DNA from 2 places in the Alkalibacillus silvisoli genome. Region 2 is predicted to be linked to the other one. Evidence: riboswitches for the same ligand, from Rfam matches in the RefSeq annotation. Region 2 holds a riboswitch; the other holds the start of a gene.
The links. A riboswitch is a leader RNA that binds a small molecule or an ion and turns the genes downstream of it on or off. The one in region 2 is predicted to bind S-adenosylmethionine.
Positions count from the first base shown of each region.

Region 1 (11,650 bases), on a different contig from region 2:
GAATATGCGCCTCACTTATGTGAATATCGTTTCGGTGAGTTGCATCAAGTAGGTATGTTTTTTAACTGTTCAATCAAGGAAGGATCGCGTCCAAGCTTTCCGAAAAACCCAGATCCTTACCAAACGGCTGTGAAGTGGGTTCCATTAAATGAATTACATCAAGTTAATTTGTATCCGAAAATGGAACAACAGATTATAGATTATGTTAAACAACCTAAATGTGCCTGGTTTATTGAAGAGCGCTTGTTAAAACAATAAGAAATGGCAGGTGTCGATCATTCGACACCTGCCTGTTTTTAAGTTTAGTGCTTAGTTGTTGCCTTTACCGTTATTACTGCCAGGACCATTACCATTGTTGTCCCCAGGCCCATTGCCATTACCAGGTCCACCCGGGTTCCCAGGAGGTCCGTTTCCATTATCAGGTCCACCTGGAATACCAGGCCCATTGCCGTTTCCAGGGTTACCTGGATGAGGGTCTTCATCTGTTACGATCGTAACCTTACCTTCTGCCTCAGCTCTGCTTTCGTTACCAAAGTCATCTACTGCAATGACTTCAACTACAGCGCCTTCAGCTTCAAGGCCTTGTGGAGCTGTCCAATACCCCACATAGTGACCTTCCTCAGTTTCTTGCATCGGAAGTTCTGTTGCGTTTTGGGTGTTTGTTAAAGGCATGTGCATCCTGAAAGTAGCATCTAAGCCAGGTTCACTATCGAACGTAATCATCACTGTTTGACCAGCTTCAACTGTCTTATCTTCAGTCGGTGTTACATTCTCAATTTCTGGAGCTGTAAAATCAACTTCAACCGTTATTGATTCTGTTGATTCATTACCAGCCTTATCAGTTGCGTGTACTTCGATTTGGTTTTCACCTTCATCTAGCATGATGCGCTCAGAATAAGCTCCATCTTCAACAGAACTTTCATTACCATTAACAGTTACCGTATCTAGGTTTTCATCCGTTACTTCACCTTCGACTGTAACTGTTTCTGTATTTAACTTGTCACCATCTTCAAGGTTGTCAATAGTTAAGTGAGGAGCCTCCGTATCAAGTGTTACTGCAACACTTTCAGACTGGTTAGCTTCTTCATCATTAACATAAGTGACAGCTGTTAGTTCATTATCACCTTCAGAAAGCTCTAGATCGAAGCTAAATGTGCCATCATCTTCAACCTCCATTTGCCCCACTTCATCGCCATTATTCTCAAGTGAAACAGTCGTTGTTGGAGATGCGTTACCTTCGACAGTCATTTCTGATTCATTCGTGTAGAAGTGTTCAGATGGTGAAGTGATTTCAGCTTGTTCAACTTCATAAGCCACTCGAGAACGGATCATATAGTTACCTTCATCAGCTGGTGATTGAGACCAGGTGCCATCAACTGATTGGTAACTTCTTTCAGCATAAGGTCCGTCTTCATCTGTTGCTAGGCCTGGAGAGCTTGTGTTGTCATTCGTTTGAACATAGACCATGTAGAAGTCGCCTTCAACTTGGATGTTATGCTCACGCAAGTCAACAACTGTCCACTCATCAAGACTTCTAGTTGCTTCAGCGTCAACAGGACCAGCGATCTTCTCACCAGGCATACCGTCAGAGTGAGCTTCCCAAACTTCTACAGCGAACTCAGTACCACCTGGCTCAGGCCAGTCATCATCATGGAATTGGAATACACCGTCAGTAACAATAGCACTGTCTTTGTCTTCAGGTAAAGACATTCTTACAGCCCATTTATTACCTGGATCGAAGAAAGCACGAGCATTCTCTGCTGTACCGTCATCGTATCCAATTTCTCCACCTGGGTAAGTGAATAGTGGTTCAAGTTCTAAGTTTAACTCTTGGTCTTGATCAAGAGAAACTTCAACTTCTTTGCTGCTGTAATCAGAAGCAAAAATTCTTAACGTATAGTCACCTTCATATGCTGTTAGCTCATATTGACCATTAGCATCCGTTTCAACTGGATCAACATTTGCATCTTCAATTAATTGTAAAGTAGCGCCTTCAATCGGCTCTCCTGAGTTGGAACTTGTTACCGTACCGTTAAGCGCTGCCTCTGGTAACTCTTCAAGTACAAAGTTAGCCGATACAGTTTCATCAGCTTCTAAGTCAATAGACTGTTCTTCTGAATAGAAACCATATGCCTCAGCTAAGATTGTAAACTCACCAGCTGGGTGTACAAGAGAGTAACTACCATCTACAGGGCTAGTCGTTGCCGAGCGTCCACTTTCTACTACAGATACTTGTGCATCAAGTGGAAGTAATGATGTTTCCTCTTCGATCACTGAATTTGACTCCTTCGTCATTTTCGGTTGAATTTCAGAAGGGTCCATTGGTTCTCCATCACGTTCATCAACATCAATGTCAGGGCTGTTAAGAGATGATGATGAGTCTCTAGACAATTCTAATGATTCATCAGATAATGCAACGTTATCGATATACCATCCTGGATAAGTGATGATCGAGTCGGTTGTCATGTTAAACCCGATATAAACGCGTTCACCAGCATAGTCAGACAAATCAACTTCAGCTGCTTCCCAACCATCATTAGAACCTGTTAATTCTAATAGTTCAGTCCAATCTTCCATATCAGTTGAGATAAATACGTGGCCATAGTCCCAACCACTTTCAATGTCATACCAGTGTTGAAGTTGCAAGTATGATTCGCCTTCTGGTAAATCAATAGGAGGCATTGTTAAAGTGCTGTTTTCACTGTTGTTGTAATCACCAGATAAGTTAGTGGCATAAACGTTGTCACCAGAATCTGCCTCACCTGGACCAGAAGTTGGTTCACCATGCTCCCAAGATACATTTTCACCAAAGACATCCCAACCAATTGGGTCTGTCTCAAAGTCAGTTGAGTAACCAACTGTAATACCTCCAACAATTGAGATGGAGTATTCATCACTAGTTACTTCATTTTCACCAAAATCAGTGACTGTGATCGTATAAGTTAAATCACCTTCAGCTAAATCCTCACCTGGAATAGTAGCAAGGTACTCTCCAGATAAATGGTTACCAGACTGTTGTGAAGCTTCGACTGTGTTTGTATCACCATCAGCATTTGTATAATCAACTGATACTGACGTAACAGCGATATCATCACTAGCTTGGATTGTTAAGTCCAGATCCATGTCAGTGAAGGCTTCTTCTGCTGGTACTTCATGTTCAAAGGTTGGCGGTTCAGTATCTTCACCTTCCATTGAAACATGACCTTCAATGGTACCTAAACCATCAGCTACTGCTGATACAGCATCATAAGCATTTATTAAACCATGTCCAAAACCGTTGTTAGGTGTTTCTGGGTAGTCGTCATTCGTTAGTGGAGTAGCCGTATCCATGATGATATCTTCTAATTCATCAACAGATAAGTCAGCATTTGCTTGGAGTAGTAAAGCAACAAGTCCTGATGTTGCTGGACCTGCCATCGATGTTCCGTCCCAGCCACCTTCATATCCACCACCAGGTACAGCTGAGCGGATATTTACACCAGGTGCTACGATTTCTGGTTTGACCTCATCATAAGGAGAGGGACCTTCTAAGGAGAAGCTTGCAAGGTTGTTGTCGCTATCAGTAGCGCCTGTAGCGAATGATTCAGGATAGTTAGCTGGTACAGCGATTGAACCAGGACCACCTGGGTTTGTTAATGTTGTGTTACCTGCAGAGAATTCAGGGAAAATACCAGCTGCTCTCCAAGACGTTACAACATCACGATACCATTCATCAAGACCAGGTCCGCCACCCCAAGAGTTGTTTACAACATCCGGAGCTTTTGTGACGTCATCGCCAGGAGCAAGCATCCACTCACCAGCAGCTAAAATGTTAGCGTCATTTCCGCCACCACTTGCATCAAACGCTTTTGCTGCAATGTGTTTTGCACCAGGTGCCACACCAACTTGATTAGAACCATCTGGCTCGGCACCAACCATTGTACCGGCTACGTGAGTTCCGTGACCTTGGTCATCATAAGCATCAGATTGACCGCCGACAGGATCAAAGAAACTGTATTGATGGTCGACTTCATCAGTAGCAGAATCATAGCCGCGGTACTGATCTTTAAGTGCTGGGTGGTCCCATTCAACACCTGTATCAATAGCACCGACTACAATACCAGCACCGTCAATTCCCATATCCCAAACTTCAGGAGCGTGAACTTGCTCAATGTTCCATTCAACATTTGCAATTTCAGACTCAACTTCTTCAGCTTCTGTATCAACAGTTACCTCATTAAGTTGACGCTCTTCGTTAGGCAGTAGTTTTTCAACTTCTGGGAAAGATGCGATTCTTTCAGCGATTTCTTTAGGTGCTGTTACTGCCATACCGTTTACGATATGATAAGAGTGGTAATCTTCAACGGTACCATTTTCGATCTCTTGTTCTAAAAATGCTTTAACATTTTGTTGCGAAGATTTTGATACATACTTCAATTCAGAGATGACTGCAGAGCGTTGTGTATACTCTGCGTTTAAAGCAGATAAATTGTTTTCTGAAGCTTTAGCCTGTGCTTCTTCAGCTACCTGCATGACATCTGCTTTCTCGTTAAATTTAACGAGGAAGGTAATGTTGTCATCCTCTTCAAACTCAGTCTTTAAACGATCACTAAATTTTGCCTCAGCTGTTTTAGCAGAGTCATTCAACGCTTTAGAGACACCTTGATTTTGAGCGAATGAGAAACTAGGTGTCATAAGCGCAAGCACCATTACAACTGAAACAATAATACTTAACGATCTAACCATCAAATCCTCCTCCCATTTTTGAAAACCTGTGTAATTTCTAGGGTGAGGTTTAACGATCCTCCTTTCGTATATAATTTTTTACTCAGGAGAGTCGTGGTGTTACATCTACATTTAGCTACTACATTGTCATAATCCTGTTAAGTTTTCGCGATTTTAGTAAAATGAACAGGACGTACTATGTGGTTCGTGTCGAAAAAGAACGAATGTAAAACTAATTAACTAATACAAAAGAGAGCGGCCCTAAAGGTGTATCACTTTAACAAATGATCATCATTAAGTTAGAATAAATTTGGGTAGAAGGAGGGTAAAAGAATGGCATTTGTAATTACAAGCCCTTGTGAAACAGAAAAGGCAGCTGAGTGTGTCGATGTATGTCCAGTTGATTGTATAGAAGAAGGGGAAAATCAATTTTATATTGATCCTGATATTTGTATTAATTGTGGTGCGTGTGTTTCTGTTTGTCCGGTGGCTGCGATTGTAGAAGATTTGGAGTTATTGCCAGATGAGGAAAAATATTTGAAGCAGGCAGAAGAGTTTTTTAAGAATAAATAGTGATGAATGGTTCTAAAATAAACTTGAGACAATAAGGTTGTCATAATAGAAAATCCGAACGATTCATCAGTAAATGAACTCGTTCGGATTTTTCCATGTCGATCTCTCGACATCAAAACAGACTGAACGCTGATTATAGTCGCCTGATCGCTGATAAAATTATCCGCTCTTGTAATTACTCAACTTCGCATTTTAACAATACTTCATCCCTTTTGGCTCAGGCTCTTGTTTATTTTTAAGGATAGTTGTCCTATGATTATAGTATTTTCAGTCCTTAATGATTAGCTTTGGCTTTTAAAACAAGGATATGATCCAACTAATCACAACAATGGCTCCGATAATTATTAATATTGTTCTAATCATATAATAGCCACTCCTTATCGAGGTATTGTTCATAAAATACCCAGTTAGTTAACAAAATAAACACCACAGCATTTATTTTGAATTCAAGATAAATGCTATGGTAATATGAAGTTATGAATGATCGTATTAATGAGTGAATGAAAGGAGATTGTTGTTATGAAGCATATATTCCGTGAAGGGAAAGACCTTTCCAAGCAAACTTTGTTACTTTTACATGGTACAGGTGGTAATGAACAAGACTTATTACCTTTAGTTGATCATATAGACCCTGAAGCTAATGTGTTAAGTGTTCGAGGCAATGTTTCTGAAAATGGTATGCCACGATATTTTCGTCGTTTAGCAGAAGGGGTTTTTGATGAAGAGGATTTAATCTTCCGAACGAAAGAGCTGTACGAATTCTTAAACGAGGCGGCCCAAGATTACGGGTTTGACCGTGATCAAGTTGTGGCTGTTGGGTATTCAAATGGTGCTAATATTGCGGGTAGTTTAATGTTTCATTATGAAGATTCCTTAAAAGCAGCTAGTTTACACCACCCAATGGTGCCGCGTCGTGGAATTGAATTACCAGATTTAGACGGTAAAGATGTATTTATCGCAGCTGGAACGAATGATCCGATTTGTCCAGCGCAGGAATCAGAAGATCTTAAAGAATTACTAGAAGGTGCTGGTGCTAATGTTCAGCTGCACTGGGAAAGTCAAGGGCACCAACTCAACTTAGGTGAAGTAAAAGCAGCAGCTGAATGGTATAACAATTTGTAAATCATTTTATTTACCCCCCCCCCCTAGTTCAATTAATGAGTTAGGGGGGATATTGTTTTAATCCATATGGGCAAAAGAAAGGTCTGTATCAACTTCTCCTTCAATTTTATTAAATGCTATATCTTCACCCTTTAACCAAGAATCAAAGCTGAATTTAACAGGCTCTGCATCGCCACCTAAGGCAAACCACGCCTCACGTTGTTTTGGAAAGTAGGCTGAGGTATGAATAGTTCCAGCCCAACTTTTATATTTATGTGAGAAAACGCCACGCCCACTGTCATTCATCAGGCGAAAAGCTTCTTTCGCACTCATGTTAGATTCTCTTTGTAAGTTAATAGCCTCTTTTCGTTTATAGGAGTCTTCTAAGTGATGGCGATTTTCTTTAGTTAAATATTCAAAGTGGTTTGTACAAACATTTGAACTTCTCACGTGTACCCCACGAGGACTTGTTTCAACAACATAAGTTTTACCATTCGGGTCTAATAAAATATAGCTAAATGCGTTTCGATGTGGAATTTCTTTTAAGAGTTGCACGGCATGATCGACATTTGCGCACGTATCTAATATGATTCGTCCGATCATATAACAGACAAATCCGTCTTCTGGACTTTTACGATGGGTAAAATTATAAGCCATGACAAGTCCTTCTTCATTCATACCATCCATGCGACCTGTAACACGTGATGTTGGCCCAATAACAGCATATCCGCCATCTGTTGGCTTGAAGAGGGTGTATCGCCCTTCGTATGTTTGTGGTTGATAGTCATAATTACGAATCATATAATCTTCTTCGGTCATGATCGAACAACCACTTTTAGTAATTGCGGTTCGGTAACCACCAAAATCACGTAAAACCTCTTCCATAGGTAATTCAAGTCCATCTCTTAATCCCTCTAGCTCAGCCCACATGTTGGGCGCATATTGCATAAACTTGTCCTTTGTGTCATATACATTGATCGAAAAGCGAGGTTTTCTAATTTTCCAATGTTTTTTACGATTTTGTATGGTTAATGAATCTTTTAACTGCCTTCCTTGTTCATAACCAAAGTCATAATGGCTGCCTCTAAATTGAAAGATTTCGCTATAAATCTGTTTCATTGTTTATTTCAATCCTCTTTTAAAATTTTGATTTTAATTATACAAGATTTGGTTGAATTTAGCTAAATATGAGAACTTATCTAAAAGTTTGCCTAAGGAGATGTGTGAAATCGCCTGATTATTTTAGAATTAGGCGATATTTTAAATAATTAGGCGAAAATTGAATTTTTCAGGCGAAATCCAGAATAATCAGGCGAAAAACAAAATAATTAGGCGAACGCCAGATTGTTGTGCAAAGTTTAGCGAAAATCCATAAAGTACATAGTTGGAACCGATTGATTTAATTGAATAATGTCTAACCTTATTGTATAATACAATGTTGATTTCAATACTTTATTATAATGCGATAAAATATAAAAGCAAGGTGGTTAATATGTCTAATAAGGATTACAGGGTTTTGCTTTATTACAAATATGTTCCGATTGAAGATGCTGAGGCATTCCGTGATGAGCACTTACAACTGTGCTTTGACCTAGGCTTAAAAGGTCGAATTATTGTCGCGGAAGAGGGGTTAAACGGCACAGTTTCAGGTACAATTGAGCAAACAAATAAATATATAAAAGCTCTTCAGGCAGATCCGCGTTTTGAAGATATGACATTTAAGATTGATGAAGCGGATGATCACGCATTTAAGAAGATGCACGTTCGTTATAAGTCTGAGATTGTTAACTTGAGTTTAGAAGAAGAAGACATTAATCCTAATCAACAAACAGGTGAGTATTTAGAGCCGAAAGAGTTCTTTGAGGAAATGCAAAAAGAAGATACCATTGTATTAGATGCTCGTAATGATTATGAGTATGATATTGGACACTTCCGTGGTGCGATTCGTCCAGATGTTCGTAATTTCCGTGAGCTACCTGAGTGGGTTAAAGAGAACAAAGAATTACTAGAAGGTAAGCGTGTGCTAACATATTGTACAGGTGGAATTCGTTGTGAAAAGTTCTCAGGGTGGTTGAAGGAAGAGGGCTTTGACGATGTTGGACAACTCCATGGTGGTATTGTAACTTATGGTAAAGACCCTGAGGTGCAAGGCCAATTATGGGATGGACAATGCTACGTGTTTGATGAGCGTATTAGTGTTCCAATTAACCAAGTAGAGCATCATGTTGTAGGTCGTGACTATTTCACAGGTGAGCCGTGTGAACGCTACGTCAATTGCGCGAACCCTGACTGTAATGAACAAATTTTATCCTCTTTGGAAAATGAACATTTCTACTTAAGAAGTTGTTCTCATGAATGCCGTGTACATCCACGAAACCGTTATATCGAAGAACGCAGTTTATCTGAAGAGGAAGTACAAGCGAAGATGGAAGCTATTGACGAATACGAAAAAGAAAAGGCTTAAATTTATTTGTTGACATGGTTATAAGTACCATGATACCATGCGTATAATCTAATATTTAAAATTGAATAACAATTTTGACTCTTATCTAGAGTGGCTGAGGGACTGGCCCGTTGACGCCCGGCAACCTTCGAACATCGGTTTGAAAGGTGCTAATTCCTGACAAGGCAAGATTTTGCTTTGGAAGATGAGGGAGACAAATACGTGTATATTTGACCTCTCTATCTTTCAAGGTAGAGAGGTTTTTTGTATTTTTAAAATGATTATTTCAAGCGATTGGAAAGGAGGAGGTGGTGACAGTTAGAAGAGATGTAGGGAAAGTAGTTATTCCTAATTTCACACTAGAATCAGGCTATATTTTAGATGAAGTGGAGTTAGTTTTTGAGAGAGCTGGACTTGAACAATCACCTGTTATTTTAGTATGTCATGCGTTAACAGGTAACCATTGTACTGTTGGAACTGAAGATGAACCGGGATGGTGGCGAGGGTTAATCAATCAAGGTGGTTATATTGACGTTGATGAGTATCAAGTGTTGACCTTTAATGTCTTGGGTGGTTGCGATGGTTCTTCAGGTCCTAAGTCCATTAATTCGAACACGGGAAATATGTACGGGGTAGACTTTCCACAGATTACAATTAGGGATTTAGTTGAAATCCAGTATCTAGCACTTAAGAAGTTAGGCATTAACCACTTGCATGCAGTCATTGGAGGGTCATTAGGTGGTATGCAAGTGCTTGAGTGGGGCTTGATGTATCCAGGTTTTGTCGATGTCATCATTCCAATAGCTGTAACACCGCAGTTCAGTGATTATGCCATTGCATTTAATCATATTTCAGCTCAAGCGATTAAGCAGGACTCAAATTGGCAACAAGGTAAAACACCTAAAGAAGGACTCGGATTAGCTCGGGCGATTGGCATGATTACATATCGTTCAGCACCACTATTTCAAGAGCGGTTTAACCGAACTGAGCTTAATCAGAAGTATGAAGTTGAATCTTATTTAAGTCACCAAGCGGAAAAGTTGGTTAATCGTTTTGATGCGAATAGTTATTTGATCTTGCTTAATGCGATGAATGGTCATGACATTGGGCGAGGGAGGGGTGGGTATGAGCTAGCTTTAAGTCAATTAGAGGTTCCTGTTGTCGCACTTAGTTTTCAACATGATTTGTTATACCCGCCTCATGAGATAAAAGCATTTGTTGATCACCTCAATATACTAGGAGGTTCAGCTAAATACTGTGAAGTTGAAACAATTTTTGGGCATGATGGTTTTTTAGTCGAGTTTCAGAAGTGGGGAGATGTGATTAAAGTAAGTTTAGAAAGTATAAAAGAATCCAAATTATTGAATAGGAGTGGTGAAGGATGAGTCAAAAAAATTATCGCTTAGAAACAATTGGAGTACATGGTGGTTTAGAAGCAGATTCAGCAACAGGAGCACGAGCGCTTCCAATTTATCAAACGAACTCATATAAGTTCGATAGTACTGAGCATGCGGCTAATTTATTTTCATTACAAGAAGAAGGGTTTATTTATTCTCGAATTGGTAATCCGACTGTTGGGGCACTTGAGGAGAGAGTGGCACAGTTAGAAGGTGGAATTGGCGCATTAGCATTCTCAAGTGGCATGGCAGCTATATCTGCAGCGATTTTTAATTTAGCAGAAGCAGGTGATGAAATTGTTGCAGCGTCCACTTTATATGGTGGGACGTACAACTTATTCTCAACAACTTTACCAAAACACGGAATCACGACGCATTTCGTTGATCCAACTGAACCTGAGCATTTCTTTAAGGCGATCACTCCAAAGACTAAGGCAATATTTGCTGAGACAATTGGTAACCCTGGTTTACATGTTTTAGATATTGAAAAAGTAGCAGAAATTGCGCGTGGTGCAGGGGTACCACTAATTGTCGATAATACATTCCCATCCCCTTACTTATTACGCCCAATTGATTATGGAGCAGACCTTGTTGTTCACTCGGCTACGAAATGGTTAGGAGGTAATGGAACGACATTAGGTGGGGTGCTTGTTGATGCAGGGAAGTTTGATTGGAATTCACCAAAATTCCCAGGGTTTACCGAACCAGACCCGAGTTATCATGGGATTGTGTATGCTGAGGCATTACCTGAAGCGGCATTTATTACAAAAGCACGCGTCCAAGTACTACGTGATACAGGTGCAACACTAAGCCCTTATAACGCCTTTCAGATTGCACTTGGTTTAGAAACATTACACGTTCGCATGAAGGAGCATGTCGCTAATACACGCCGTATTGTAGAATATTTGGACCAACATCCAGGAGTTGAGTGGGTATTATATCCAGAGAAAGAAAACCACGAATCCTTTGAGTTAGCACAAAAGTATTTACCAAAAGGGGCAGGTTCAATTGTCGTCTTTGGTATTAAAGGAGGGAAGAAAGCTGGTGCAAACGTAATCAACAATGTTCAACTATGGTCACATTTAGCCAATGTGGGAGATGCTAAAAGCTTAATCATCCATCCAGCTAGTACGACGCATCAACAATTAAGTGAAGAAGAGATTGAATCAACAGGTGTAACAGATGACCTAATCCGTCTTTCTGTTGGTATTGAAAATGTTGAAGACTTAATTGATGACTTAGAGCAAGCGATTGAAACCGCAACAGGTGAATTATCACAAGTTGAACGTGTTAATTATTAATTAGGAGGGCTCAGGATGAGTTCTATTAACGTAGCTTTATTAGGCTTTGGAACTGTAGGGCGCGGTGTATATGAAATAATTGAACAAGAACAAAAGCGGCTAACTGAAATCTTAGGTTGTTCTGTTAATAT
Region 1 covers NZ_BAAACZ010000003.1:2,812-14,461, forward strand. The annotation lists gene ABDZ63_RS00785 (NUDIX domain-containing protein) at 1-258, shown strand, start outside; gene ABDZ63_RS00790 (S8 family serine peptidase) at 310-4,725, opposite strand; gene ABDZ63_RS00795 (ferredoxin family protein) at 5,038-5,277, shown strand; gene ABDZ63_RS00800 (alpha/beta hydrolase) at 5,797-6,399, shown strand; gene ABDZ63_RS00805 (C45 family autoproteolytic acyltransferase/hydrolase) at 6,457-7,497, opposite strand; gene trhO (oxygen-dependent tRNA uridine(34) hydroxylase TrhO) at 7,871-8,842, shown strand; SAM riboswitch class I at 8,921-9,033, shown strand; gene metX (homoserine O-acetyltransferase MetX) at 9,133-10,206, shown strand; gene ABDZ63_RS00820 (O-acetylhomoserine aminocarboxypropyltransferase/cysteine synthase family protein) at 10,203-11,519, shown strand; gene ABDZ63_RS00825 (homoserine dehydrogenase) at 11,535-11,650, shown strand, end outside.
Region 1: it holds a riboswitch for S-adenosylmethionine, as region 2 does, so the genes downstream of both, metX (homoserine O-acetyltransferase MetX) here and metK (methionine adenosyltransferase) in region 2, are expected to answer to the same signal.

Region 2 (11,650 bases):
GTGAATGTGTTGCGTTCGCTGATCCATTTTATACACCGGAAACAACGACTACAGCTTGGGATATGCTTAAATATTTCTTGCTACCAGTATTAAATAAAAGTAAACTGCAACACCCTAGTGAGGTACATGAGATTTTCAAGAGTGTACAAGGGCACCAAATGGCTAAATCAGGAATCGAAACAGCCTTGTGGGATTTATATGCCAAACAGCAGAAAGAAAGCTTAAAAGAAATTATTGGTGGTAAATATGATGAGGTTGAAAGTGGCGTTGTTTTGTCTTTAACTGATGATTTGGAGAAACAAGCAAAAGAATTTAGTAAAAAAGGCTACAAACGATTTAAATTAAAGGTTCAAAAAGGAAAAGAAAGAGAAACGATTGAAAAAGCAAGGCAATATATTGGTGATGTGCCTATTATGTTTGATGGTAATGGAACATATGGGCCAGAAGACATGCTACATTTAAAAAATTTAGATGATCTTAACTTACACATGATCGAACAGCCTTTTAGACAAGATGATTTCTATTATCACCACCAACTACAAAAAGAGATGAATACATATATTTGCTTAGATGAGACTGTGAAATCTGAGCACGATGCTTTTCAGGCTATTGAATTAAATTCAGCAGATTGTATTAATGTCAAATTAGGACGTGTTGGCGGTTATCAAGTCGCTTTAGATATCCATAATTTTGCTAAAGTAGCTAATATGCCGTTATGGTGTGGAGGCATGTTAGAAACAGGTATAGGAAGAGCACATAATGTTATTTTAGCCTCACTTGAACAATTTCAATTGCCAGGTGATTTATCTGAATCTGAACGATACTGGGAAGAAGACATTATTGACCAACCCTTTAAAGTAAAGAATGGAAAAGTGAAAGTCCCAACTAAACCAGGTATAGGTGTGAAAGTTAATGAAAAACGATTAGATGAAAGAACGGTAAGGCAATTTGAATTTGCAATGACTTCATAAGCATCAATTGCATAAATTCAATCCCTCTATGCCACATTAAGTGTAGAGGTGGGATGAATGGATAAAAGAAAATTTTATATCAGTGTCGAATCTGGTGAAATCTCTGAGTATAAAGCTGGAGATAATGATGATTTCATTATATACGGAGACCCAGATGAGATTATTGCACTTAGAGAATGTATGGATAATTTAAAAGGAGCTGAAGGTGGAACAGGCTTTAGGGCTATTATTCCTTTTAGAGAATACCATAATGACGATGAAAATGACCTTTATGATTATCAATTAATGAAAAGTTATAAGATGATTTATAATTTAGGAGACGATACGACAAAACGTCATATTGAAACGATGCCATTTTTTGGTGAGTTCAATAAAATCTCTGATGATCAGTAATGGTGTGTGATCTGTAAAAAAGGACAATTTTAAAGGTGACGCCGATTTTAGTTAAGGCGTCACCTTTTTGGTTTGGTTAAGAAGGGCTTTCTCTTTAAAATAAAAAGGTTTGGACAGAAGAACTTTTACAATGGAAAATTTGAATTAATTGAAATGTGACGTGTAAATTACCCGCTACGGAAATATACTCCGCTTTCCTTCATTTATACTTGAATAATTAGAACTAACAACCCACCATATTTAAATACACGATCATACTATAGTGTTCTATGAGGCTAGAGTTATTTTTCGAAGATTCTATTAAATGTTTAATTGGGGTCTAATAGAGGAATAATAGTCATATAGATAATAAAAATACTTAACTTGATCTGTTATAGAGGAAGGTGGTTTTGATTATGAAACAATTGGTCTATTTATTGGTCGTGTCAATCATGATGTTTATCATTACGATTTCTCATAGTCAATTAAGTGCAGCACCAGCTATGTTTACTGTTTCTGAACAACAATCCCACCAAAGTCTCTTAATTCAAAAAGAACAAATTAACATAGATGAAAGTATAAACCATCAATTGTCACATGAGGATATTGTTGGCGTCATGGATCAATTCATGGAACAACTTGTGCAAGAAACGAAAGAGGATTATGAAGTCATTCAATATGACTCAGTTGAACAGTTAAAAGACAGTTTCTCTGAATTTGCCTCTAGTCGTGTAACTGAACTGTTTGTTGATGATTATTATTATGAAGAGCAAGGCAACCTTTATATTATCCCAACGGCAACACCACCATGGTTCATTGACGGTGTAGAATATGAGCAAAAGAAAGTCGAGTCTGGACATTACTTAATAAAACAAGAAAATGTAACTGATTTTGATGGTGAATACACAATAATTATTGAACTACAATTGAAGGATGGAAACCAACCGTATATAATGGACATACAATATGAGTAGGAATAAAAATTGATAAAGGAACGTGTTCGAGTGGAAGTATTTAAAGACTACTATCATAATACAGTTAAGTTCGTTATGAATAAACAATATTTTTCAGAGCACCCGAAACATGTATGGATCATTGCAAAATATAATGACCAGTGGTTACTGACGCAGCATAAAAATAGAGGGATTGAGTTTCCTGGTGGAAAAGTTGAACTAAATGAAAGTCCTGAAGAAGCGGCTAAACGAGAAGTCTATGAAGAAACAGGTGGACTGGTTGAGCAGTTAGATTTTATCGGGCAATATTATGTTGATGGTAAGGGTGGAGACATTGTTAAAAATGTTTATTTTGCACAAGTTTCACATTTAGAAGAGAAGTCGCATTATTATGAAACAGAAGGGCCTGTTTTGTTAGATTTAATCCCTGAGGATGTTAAAAGTGATTCAAATTATAGCTTTATGATGAAAGATCAAGTATTGAAAATTGCTGTTCAAGAAGTGGAAAAAAGGAGTATGCGTAATTAAAAACCGTGTAGGGTATGCCTACACGGTTTTATTGGTTAATTTTTAAACGAAGGGCCTGCTGCGACAATCTCTTTAGGCACATCATTAAATTTATTGAAGTTTTCGTGGAACTTATCCGCTAATTCTTTAGCTTTTAGGTCGTATGCATCTTGGTCTTCCCAAGTTTTCTTAGGGTTAAGTACATCACTTGGAACACCAGGGCATGTCGTTGGCATATATAAACCGAAAAACTTATCTTGATTAAAATCAACGTTATTAAGCTCACCTTCAAGTGCTGCATGAACCATGGATCTTGTGTGGCTTAATTTCATTCTTGAGCCTTCACCATATGAACCACCAGTCCATCCTGTGTTAACAAGGAATACTTGCACATCATGTTGGTCAATTTTTTCACCTAACATTTTTGCATATGTTGCAGCTGGTAATGGTAAAAATGGTGAACCAAAGCAAGTGGAGAATGTCGCTTCCGGTTCTGTTATTCCTCGCTCAGTACCTGCTAGCTTACTGGTATATCCGCTTAAGAAATGATACATGGCTTGCTCTTTCGTTAATTTACTAATTGGTGGTAATACGCCGAAAGCATCTGCTGTTAGGAACACAATTGTGTTAGGGTGACCAGCAATACTTGGTTTAATAATATTATCAATATGATCAATTGCATAAGCTGCTCTTGTGTTTTCCGTTAAGCTAGTATCATCATAATCTGGAAGTCTTGAATCCTCTTTAACGACTACATTTTCTAATACAGAACCAAACCGAATGGCGTTATAGATTTGAGGTTCTTTTTCTTCAGATAAGTTGACACATTTAGCATAGCATCCTCCTTCAATATTGAAGACACCGTTTTGTGACCAACCATGTTCATCATCACCAATTAAACGACGATTTTCATCTGCTGATAAAGTTGTTTTTCCTGTTCCTGATAAACCAAAAAACAAAGCAACGTCACCTTCTTCACCAACATTTGCTGAACAGTGCATTGAAAGAACATCACTTTTTTGTGGTAACATATAATTCATGACAGAGAAAATCGACTTTTTAATTTCTCCAGCATACTCTGTTCCACCAATCAAGACTATTCGATGTTTAAATGATACAATAATAAATGTTTCTGAGTTTGTACCGTCTACAGATGGGTCCGCTTTAAAGTGCGGTGCAGAAATCACCGTGAAATCTGTCTCATGATTTTTAAGTTCTTCGTCTGTAGGTCGAATGAATAATTGATTTGCAAATAAATTATGCCAAGCAAATTGTGTAACAATCTTAATCGATAGGCGGTGCTTTTCGTCTGCACCGGCAAAACCACGGAAGGAGAACAATTCACCTTGTTCTGATAAGTAATCTGTCACTTTTTGAAGTAAGTTATTGAATTTGTCTTCACTGATTGGTTGATTGACTTCTCCCCAATCAACTTGATTTTTTGTTTCTTCATCTTCAACAATAAATTTATCTTTAGGAGAACGGCCGGTATAATGGCCTGTAGTTGCTCGTACTGCGCCTGTAGAAGTAAGAATTCCTTCATCTCTTGATAGAATTTTTTCGACTAGCTCTGCAACAGGTAAATTTTCTTGCACTGTATCAAATTTCGCTAGTTTTGAGACAAGTGTGTCCACATTGATTGTCTTCATATTTAGATCACCCTTTTACATTTGTATTTATAGATATTCCTTTATGTTTAAGTCAGTTAATAGTATAACACATTTATTTAAATAAACCATACTATTAATAAAATTTTCATAAATAATAAAAGAAGGCGAAAGTTGACACGTTTTGCCCTTCACGTTATTATAATGCAGAAACGGTATATCTCTTATCCAGAGTAAGTGGAGGGAACAGGCCCAATGAAGCTCGGCAACCATCACATCATGTGACAGGTGCTTATCCTGATGCAAGGTACTCCTTGGACGATAAGAGTGAAAGGCAGTTAAAACCTTTCCCTTGTCTACATGGGAAAGGTTTTTTAATGCACATTAATAAACAAAATGAGTTCGTTTAAATAAAAGTAGTGAAATGCTTTTTGCTAGGGTATGAGATCCGTTCAATTTATTAATTAGGGAGGATACATTTTTATGACGAATCAACGTCGACTATTTACGTCTGAATCCGTCACAGAAGGACACCCAGATAAAATGTGTGACCAAATCTCAGATGCTATTTTAGATGAAATTCTAACACGAGATCCAAATGCTCGTGTAGCTTGTGAAACAACGATTACAACAGGTTTAGTATTAGTATCAGGGGAAATCTCAACTTCGACTTATGTGGATATTCCGACAATTATTCGTGATACGGTTAAGGAAATCGGCTATACTCGAGCTAAGTACGGATTTGATTATGAGACTTGCGCTGTCTTAACTTCAATTGATGAGCAATCACCAGACATTGCACAAGGGGTTAATGAAGCATTTGAGAAGCGAGAAGGCCAAATGTCAGATGATGAAATTGAAGCCATTGGTGCAGGTGACCAAGGTTTAATGTTTGGTTATGCAAGTAATGAGACAGAGGAATTAATGCCTTTGCCGATCTCATTGTCTCATAAATTATCAAAACGTCTAGCTGATGTACGTAAAACAGAAGTATTGCCGTATTTACGTCCAGATGGTAAAACCCAGGTGACAATTGAATATGATGATAATGGTAACGCTGAGCGAGTTGATACCGTAGTTATTTCAACACAACACCACCCTGATATTGACTTAGAACAAATTAAGTCCGATCTAATGGAACACGTTATTCTTCCAGTTGTTTCTAATGAACTAATAGATGATCACACTAAATTCTTTATAAATCCAACTGGCCGTTTTGTAATTGGTGGTCCTCAAGGTGATGCTGGGTTAACAGGTCGTAAAATAATCGTTGATACGTATGGTGGTTATGCTCGCCATGGTGGTGGAGCATTTAGTGGTAAAGATGCTACTAAAGTTGACCGTTCAGCTGCTTATGCTGCAAGATATGTTGCTAAAAATATTGTTGCAGCAGGATTAGCTGACCAATGTGAAGTACAACTAGCTTATGCAATCGGTGTTGCAAGGCCTGTTTCTATTTCGGTTAATACATTTGGTACAGGTAAAGTTTCTGAAGAACGTTTAGTTGAAGCGGTTCGTGAAACATTTGATTTACGTCCAGCTGGTATAATTGAAATGTTAGATTTAAGACGTCCGGTTTATAAGAAGACAGCTGCTTACGGCCATTTTGGTCGTACGGACGAAGACTTCACATGGGAGCGTACTGACCGAGCTGAACAATTAAAACAAATAATTGGTATCGAATAATAAAAGAAGCTTTGTATGTCCAGGTTTAGGACATACAAAGCTTTTTACTTTAGCTAGATTAATAACTACATCTAGTAAACAGGCTTCACTTAACGGTTTTGTTGTTCTTCTTTATAAACTTGACCTTTATCAACATATGTTTGCCGGATACGGTTCATTTCTTTAAGGTCTTCTTCAGTGATCTCACGAATGACTTTAGCAGGCCTACCAAACGCTAAGCTATTTGGTGGGATCTTCTTACCTGGTGGAACTAAGCTTCCTGCTCCAATGAAAGCATTCTCGCCAATTTCAACTCCATCTAATACAGTAGCCCCCATTCCGATAAGAGCATTCTCTCTTATTACACAAGAATGTAGCATGACTTGATGTCCTACTGTTACACCATCTTCAATAATTAAAGGTTGATTTGGACTTTGGTGGAGCATACTTTGGTCTTGGATATTAACATTTTGACCTATTTTAGTGGGTGAAACATCACCACGTATAACCGTTTTAAACCAAATACTACTATGTGCTCCAATCGTCACATCACCCGTAATTACGACATCCTCAGATATGTAAGCAGAAGCATCAATAGTTGGGTATTGTCCTTTATAAGGTAGTATCATTGTTGACCTCCTAAATGAATAATATGGTAAGATAATTATAACAAAATTCAAGGACATTTTGTTATGGGAGGAGAATATATGTTAGTGAGAGAGAGTGATGCTTTCAAAGCCGTTATTGTGTTAATACATGGGGCGTTCATATAGCGTTTAACAAAATTGCGGATTATAAAGAAGTCCCAACATTAATTTTACAGGCTAAAGAAGATCATTTAGTCCCTGTTGAACGTGTGGAAAATTGGTTTTAGAAATTGCCCATAAAAGATAAAGAGCTGCAAATTTGGCAAAGCTTATATTATGAAGTGTTTAATGAACAAGAGCGTGATGACGTTATGAAGCAAGCGTTAAAGTTTATAAAACAACAGGTAATTATAAAACAGGAGGGCTAATACTTTTATGAAGATTCCTAATTCACTGTCGCAAGTTCTAGCAACCTGTTATAAAGATTTATTTCCACAAGTGAATAACATGTTATCGAAATGGCGAGATTATGCAAATCAAATCCCTAACGAAGAGTTAAGAACACAAGCTTTAGCAAGTATTGATTCGAAAACGTTCCACTGTGAAGGTGGTTCGATCTATGCCACACTTGCCAGAGAAAAATGGCAAAAAGCGATTGATTTTATCGTTTCATACCAGACGATTAGCGATTACCTTGATAATTTATGTGATCGGAGCCAATCACTAGACCCTGTCGATTTTAGGCAATTACACCAAGCACAATTAGATGCGATTCGAATAGAGCCTGAAATTGATCAAGTTAATTATTATAAGTATCGTGATGATCAAGATGACCAAGGGTATTTGAAAAGTTTAGTGCTAGAATGCCAAAGAATAATAAAACAAATCCCTAATTATGACCAAATCCAACCTTATATCGAACGCTTAGCATCTTTATATGTTGATTTACAAGTTCATAAACACGTTGTTGAACATGAGCGCGTCTATCGATTAACTGAATGGTTTGAACATGAAAATGAGGATGAAGATTTAAGGTGGTACGAATTCTCTGCAGCCACTGGTTCTACGTTAGGTGTATTTTGTTTAATTTCGTACGGGTTAGCTAATGAACAACATGGTCGTGTCATACAAGAAGCATTCTTCCCATCTTTGCAAGGATTACATATATTGTTAGATTACTTCATTGACCAACATGAAGATGAGGTTGAAGGCGATTTAAATTTTGTTAATTATTATCAAGATGAAAATGAAAAACTAGAACGAATGGCTCAAATGATCAAGCAAGCCAGACAGAACTTGACTAATATACCAGATCAAAACTTTCACCAACTCATCGTAGACGGGCTTGTTGGCCTATACTTATCAGACCCTAAAGTTAAACAAATCAAAACCTCTGACAATGCGATAAAATATTTACTACAAAGTGCAGGTTGGCGAGCGAAAATCGTTTATTGGAACGGAAAGGCTTATCGAAAATTTAAAAGCTATAAATCTAAATCAGCGTAGTATTAACTGAGTCGTGAGAGCTACTAAAGAGGGGGTAGTCAAGGGGGGGACAAAGGTGTAATATGTCCTTTTGAAATTTACTGGTCATTTGAAACGTTACTCAATAACGACATGATATAACTACTGAGGTTGGAGTTTTTCATTTGAGTTGTTGGGTTGTGGTGAGCGAAGGTGGCGACTCCAGGTTGATTAATATTTTCATGCATCCGCTAAAACCTAAAAGCGTCCTGTTCGCTACTCGGAGGCCACCACACCCTTATGAAAGTACACCCTTAGCCTGTGATTACTCGCTGTACAGAACCTATTGTAGCCACCATCGACACTAGAGAAGTCCAGGTCGCCTTAATGCTTGTACCAAAAGTGATTCACAATAACATTAACTAAGCCTTAACTGGGAGACATTGGATATAATCTATAAGCTTAATTCCTTAACTGTAATAGCTCTTGAGCGTTTTTCTTTTTTACAACCTGAGAATTCATCTTCATTTACTAAATCTAACTTCATTGCAGATTCTAGCTTTTCTGTATCTGGAAGTTTAACTTGTAAAATAAAATCTTCTAAATTTAAATCTTCTAATTTTTGAATTGTCTTTTCATCGTCGTATTTAATAGAAGATCGAATCGTGCGCTGTACTTTATATTTCCCAATTTTAACTTCACCCTTCTCCTCTTCTCCAAACTGTTCATCTAAGTAGCTATGGATTTGTTTTTTGATTTGATTCAAGTCTTTTTCGATCTCTTTTTTCTCGGTGCTTAAATCATAGTATTTTTTTAATAACTCTTCTGTTAGTTTCTCCTCGTTTGAATTGGCCATCTTCATTCCCCCAGTCTATTGTGGTTAGTAAATTTATATGAGACTGGATCGCATTTATGCAATAGACTTATAATACATAGATTCTTCCTGAGTAAAAAAGTCTATGTTTTATAAGAATTTAGGTAAAAAAACATCAGGAACACCTGATTAGTAGGCTGTCTGTGACTAGTTATATCACTATTAATTCTATTTTTTATAGATTGCTACAACAAAAGGGGCTTTTTCGCTACGATTCACCATTTGATACTTTACAATATCGACTTCTTTAGCTGGTTTGTTTTTAAGATAATTAAGCAGTTCGTCTTTTTCAATTTGCCCAGTTTCATGCCCAGGATAAATGACAATAACAATCAGTCGCTCTTTCTTAAGCAGCTTTAACAATCCTTCAATTGCTTGAATTGTCGTGTTAGCCGTCGTCGTAATCGATTGGTCACTACCTGGTAAGAAACCTAGGTTAAAGATTACTCCACCAATGTTTTTTATATCACGTTTGTTTAACTCTTCATAGGCATGTTCATGACCTTGTAAAATAGTTGTGACATGCTGAACATCGTGTTGATTAAATAGTTGTTGAGCTTGTTCGAGCGCTTGTTTTTGAACATCGAATGCAAAAATATGCCCATCACGCCCTACTAATTCGCTCAACATTAGACTATCATGTCCATTACCTAATGTCGCATCGACTACAACTTCACTTTGTTTTACTGAATCGTATAATAGCTGGTGAGCATATGGGATGATTTGTTTCATGATTGCGTCAGCTCCAATGATTGATCATGTTTACCTTGCCAGCTGAATCGACGCTTGAATTCGGCATCGATTTCGTTAAGAATATTGAACTTGTCCATACTCCACATCGGCCCTACCATTAGTTCAATTGGACCATCCCCGGTAATTCGGTGGACAATCATTTCAGGAGGTAACACTTCTAATTGGTCAACAACTAATTGAATATATTCATCTTTTGTAAGGAATTTAACGAGTCCTTTTTCATACTGCTTAATCATCGGTGTATTTTTTAATAAGTGTAATAAATGTATTTTGATCCCTTGTACATCCATTTGTGATACGATCTTAGCTGTTTCAAGCATCATGTCATAATCTTCGCCGGGTAGCCCATTAATAATGTGCGAACAAACTCGAATATTATGTTTTCTTAATTTATTAACACCTTCGTAATAACAATCTAAATCGTGAGCCCGATTAATGAGCTGACTCGTCTTTTCATGTGCTGTTTGTAATCCGAGTTCAACCCATAAATAAGCGCGTTCATTCAGTTCTTTTAAATATTCAACGACATCATCTGGCAAGCAATCAGGTCTTGTCCCGATTGATAACCCAATGACACCTTCTTGTTTAAGCACTGTTTCAAATTTCTCTCTTAACTCTTCAACCGGAGCATGAGTATTTGTGAAAGCTTGGAAATACGCCATATATTTACCGTTCTTCCATTTATCATGCATGTTGTTTTTAATAGTATGAAATTGTACTTTTAAATCTTCCGAACGATCACCCGCGAAGTCGCCACTACCAGCTGCTGAACAAAACGTACAGCCTCCATAAGCAACTGTACCATCACGATTCGGACAATCAAAGCCTCCATCTAAAGCAACTTTAAATACTTTATGTCCAAATGTTTGTTTTAAATGATAATTCCATGAGTGATACCGTTTATGATCAAAAGAATACGGAAAAGGGTTTTGCATAGTTAGACTCCTTAATACTTAGATTCATTTATTTAATTTTAACACGTTAATAAGAAGGATTGTCATATTAAGGTGTCGAATAAAATATTAAATTTATAAATTATAATATTGCGTCGAATAGTGTCGTTTATTTGTTATAATATACCTAAGTATAATGTTCTAGGTACTTGAGTTTTATTAAACAGTGTTAATAATATTAGTATTAAGTTAAGTTTTTTTTAAGAAGGTTGGTGGTTAGGTGGATGAAGTCAGTTATTAGTAAGCTTAAAAATATAAATAAAGCAAGTAAACAACAATTAATTGAGTTAGATCCCAATACAAGATTAATAGATTTATTTAATAAAACGATTATTGGGTTTTTGGCTAAGGAAATTGGTAAGGAAATGAATTTGTCGACAGAGGCAGCTCATGTATTGTACTATTCTGCTATTTCCTCAGGTGAGGAGTTTTCTAACAACGATGGTTTGTTTTTTGATTATGCCTACAAAATAGTCGATTGGTGCGAAAGACATAAAGATGTAGAGGCAGAAATTAATAGCCTTGATGCTTCAGAGCTAATGAAACAAGCTTTAATTACGGTTTATCACAAACATAAATATGACTTAAATCATCTAACAGTAATCAATAAACCAAACTATGAAGAAAATCAAGAATGGCAAATTTATCGTGAAGCAATGTATGCTGCTTCACAAGAGAAATTTCTACTTATTTCAAAACAAGAATTAGATGAGTGTTATAATGGTGAAATTTTGGCTGCACAAACGATCTTAGACCGACAAGACATACCGATTTGTCGACAGAAAACTACTCAAGCACTTGAAAGCTTACAAGTTAACCAAACTGAATTGAGAAGTTGGCTTTTAGTCGTTTCTGAGGCGGTAACCAATGTTTTAAAACATGCAGACTCAGGAAGCATGGTCATCATTAATGGTGAAGATGAAGTTAGAATAATTGTAAAAGAT
Region 2 covers NZ_BAAACZ010000017.1:72,246-83,895, forward strand. The annotation lists gene menC (o-succinylbenzoate synthase) at 1-971, shown strand, start outside; gene ABDZ63_RS10680 (hydrolase) at 1,029-1,364, shown strand; gene ABDZ63_RS10685 (hypothetical protein) at 1,760-2,317, shown strand; gene ytkD (RNA deprotection pyrophosphohydrolase) at 2,348-2,824, shown strand; gene pckA (phosphoenolpyruvate carboxykinase (ATP)) at 2,860-4,452, opposite strand; SAM riboswitch class I at 4,632-4,738, shown strand; gene metK (methionine adenosyltransferase) at 4,894-6,096, shown strand; gene ABDZ63_RS10705 (gamma carbonic anhydrase) at 6,186-6,704, opposite strand; gene ABDZ63_RS10710 (hypothetical protein) at 6,953-7,090, shown strand; gene ABDZ63_RS10715 (tetraprenyl-beta-curcumene synthase family protein) at 7,098-8,168, shown strand; gene ABDZ63_RS10720 (hypothetical protein) at 8,581-8,982, opposite strand; gene mnmM (tRNA 5-(aminomethyl)-2-thiouridylate-methyltransferase MnmM) at 9,169-9,732, opposite strand; gene mnmL (tRNA modification radical SAM protein MnmL/YtqA) at 9,729-10,688, opposite strand; gene ABDZ63_RS10735 (ATP-binding protein) at 10,931-11,650, shown strand, end outside.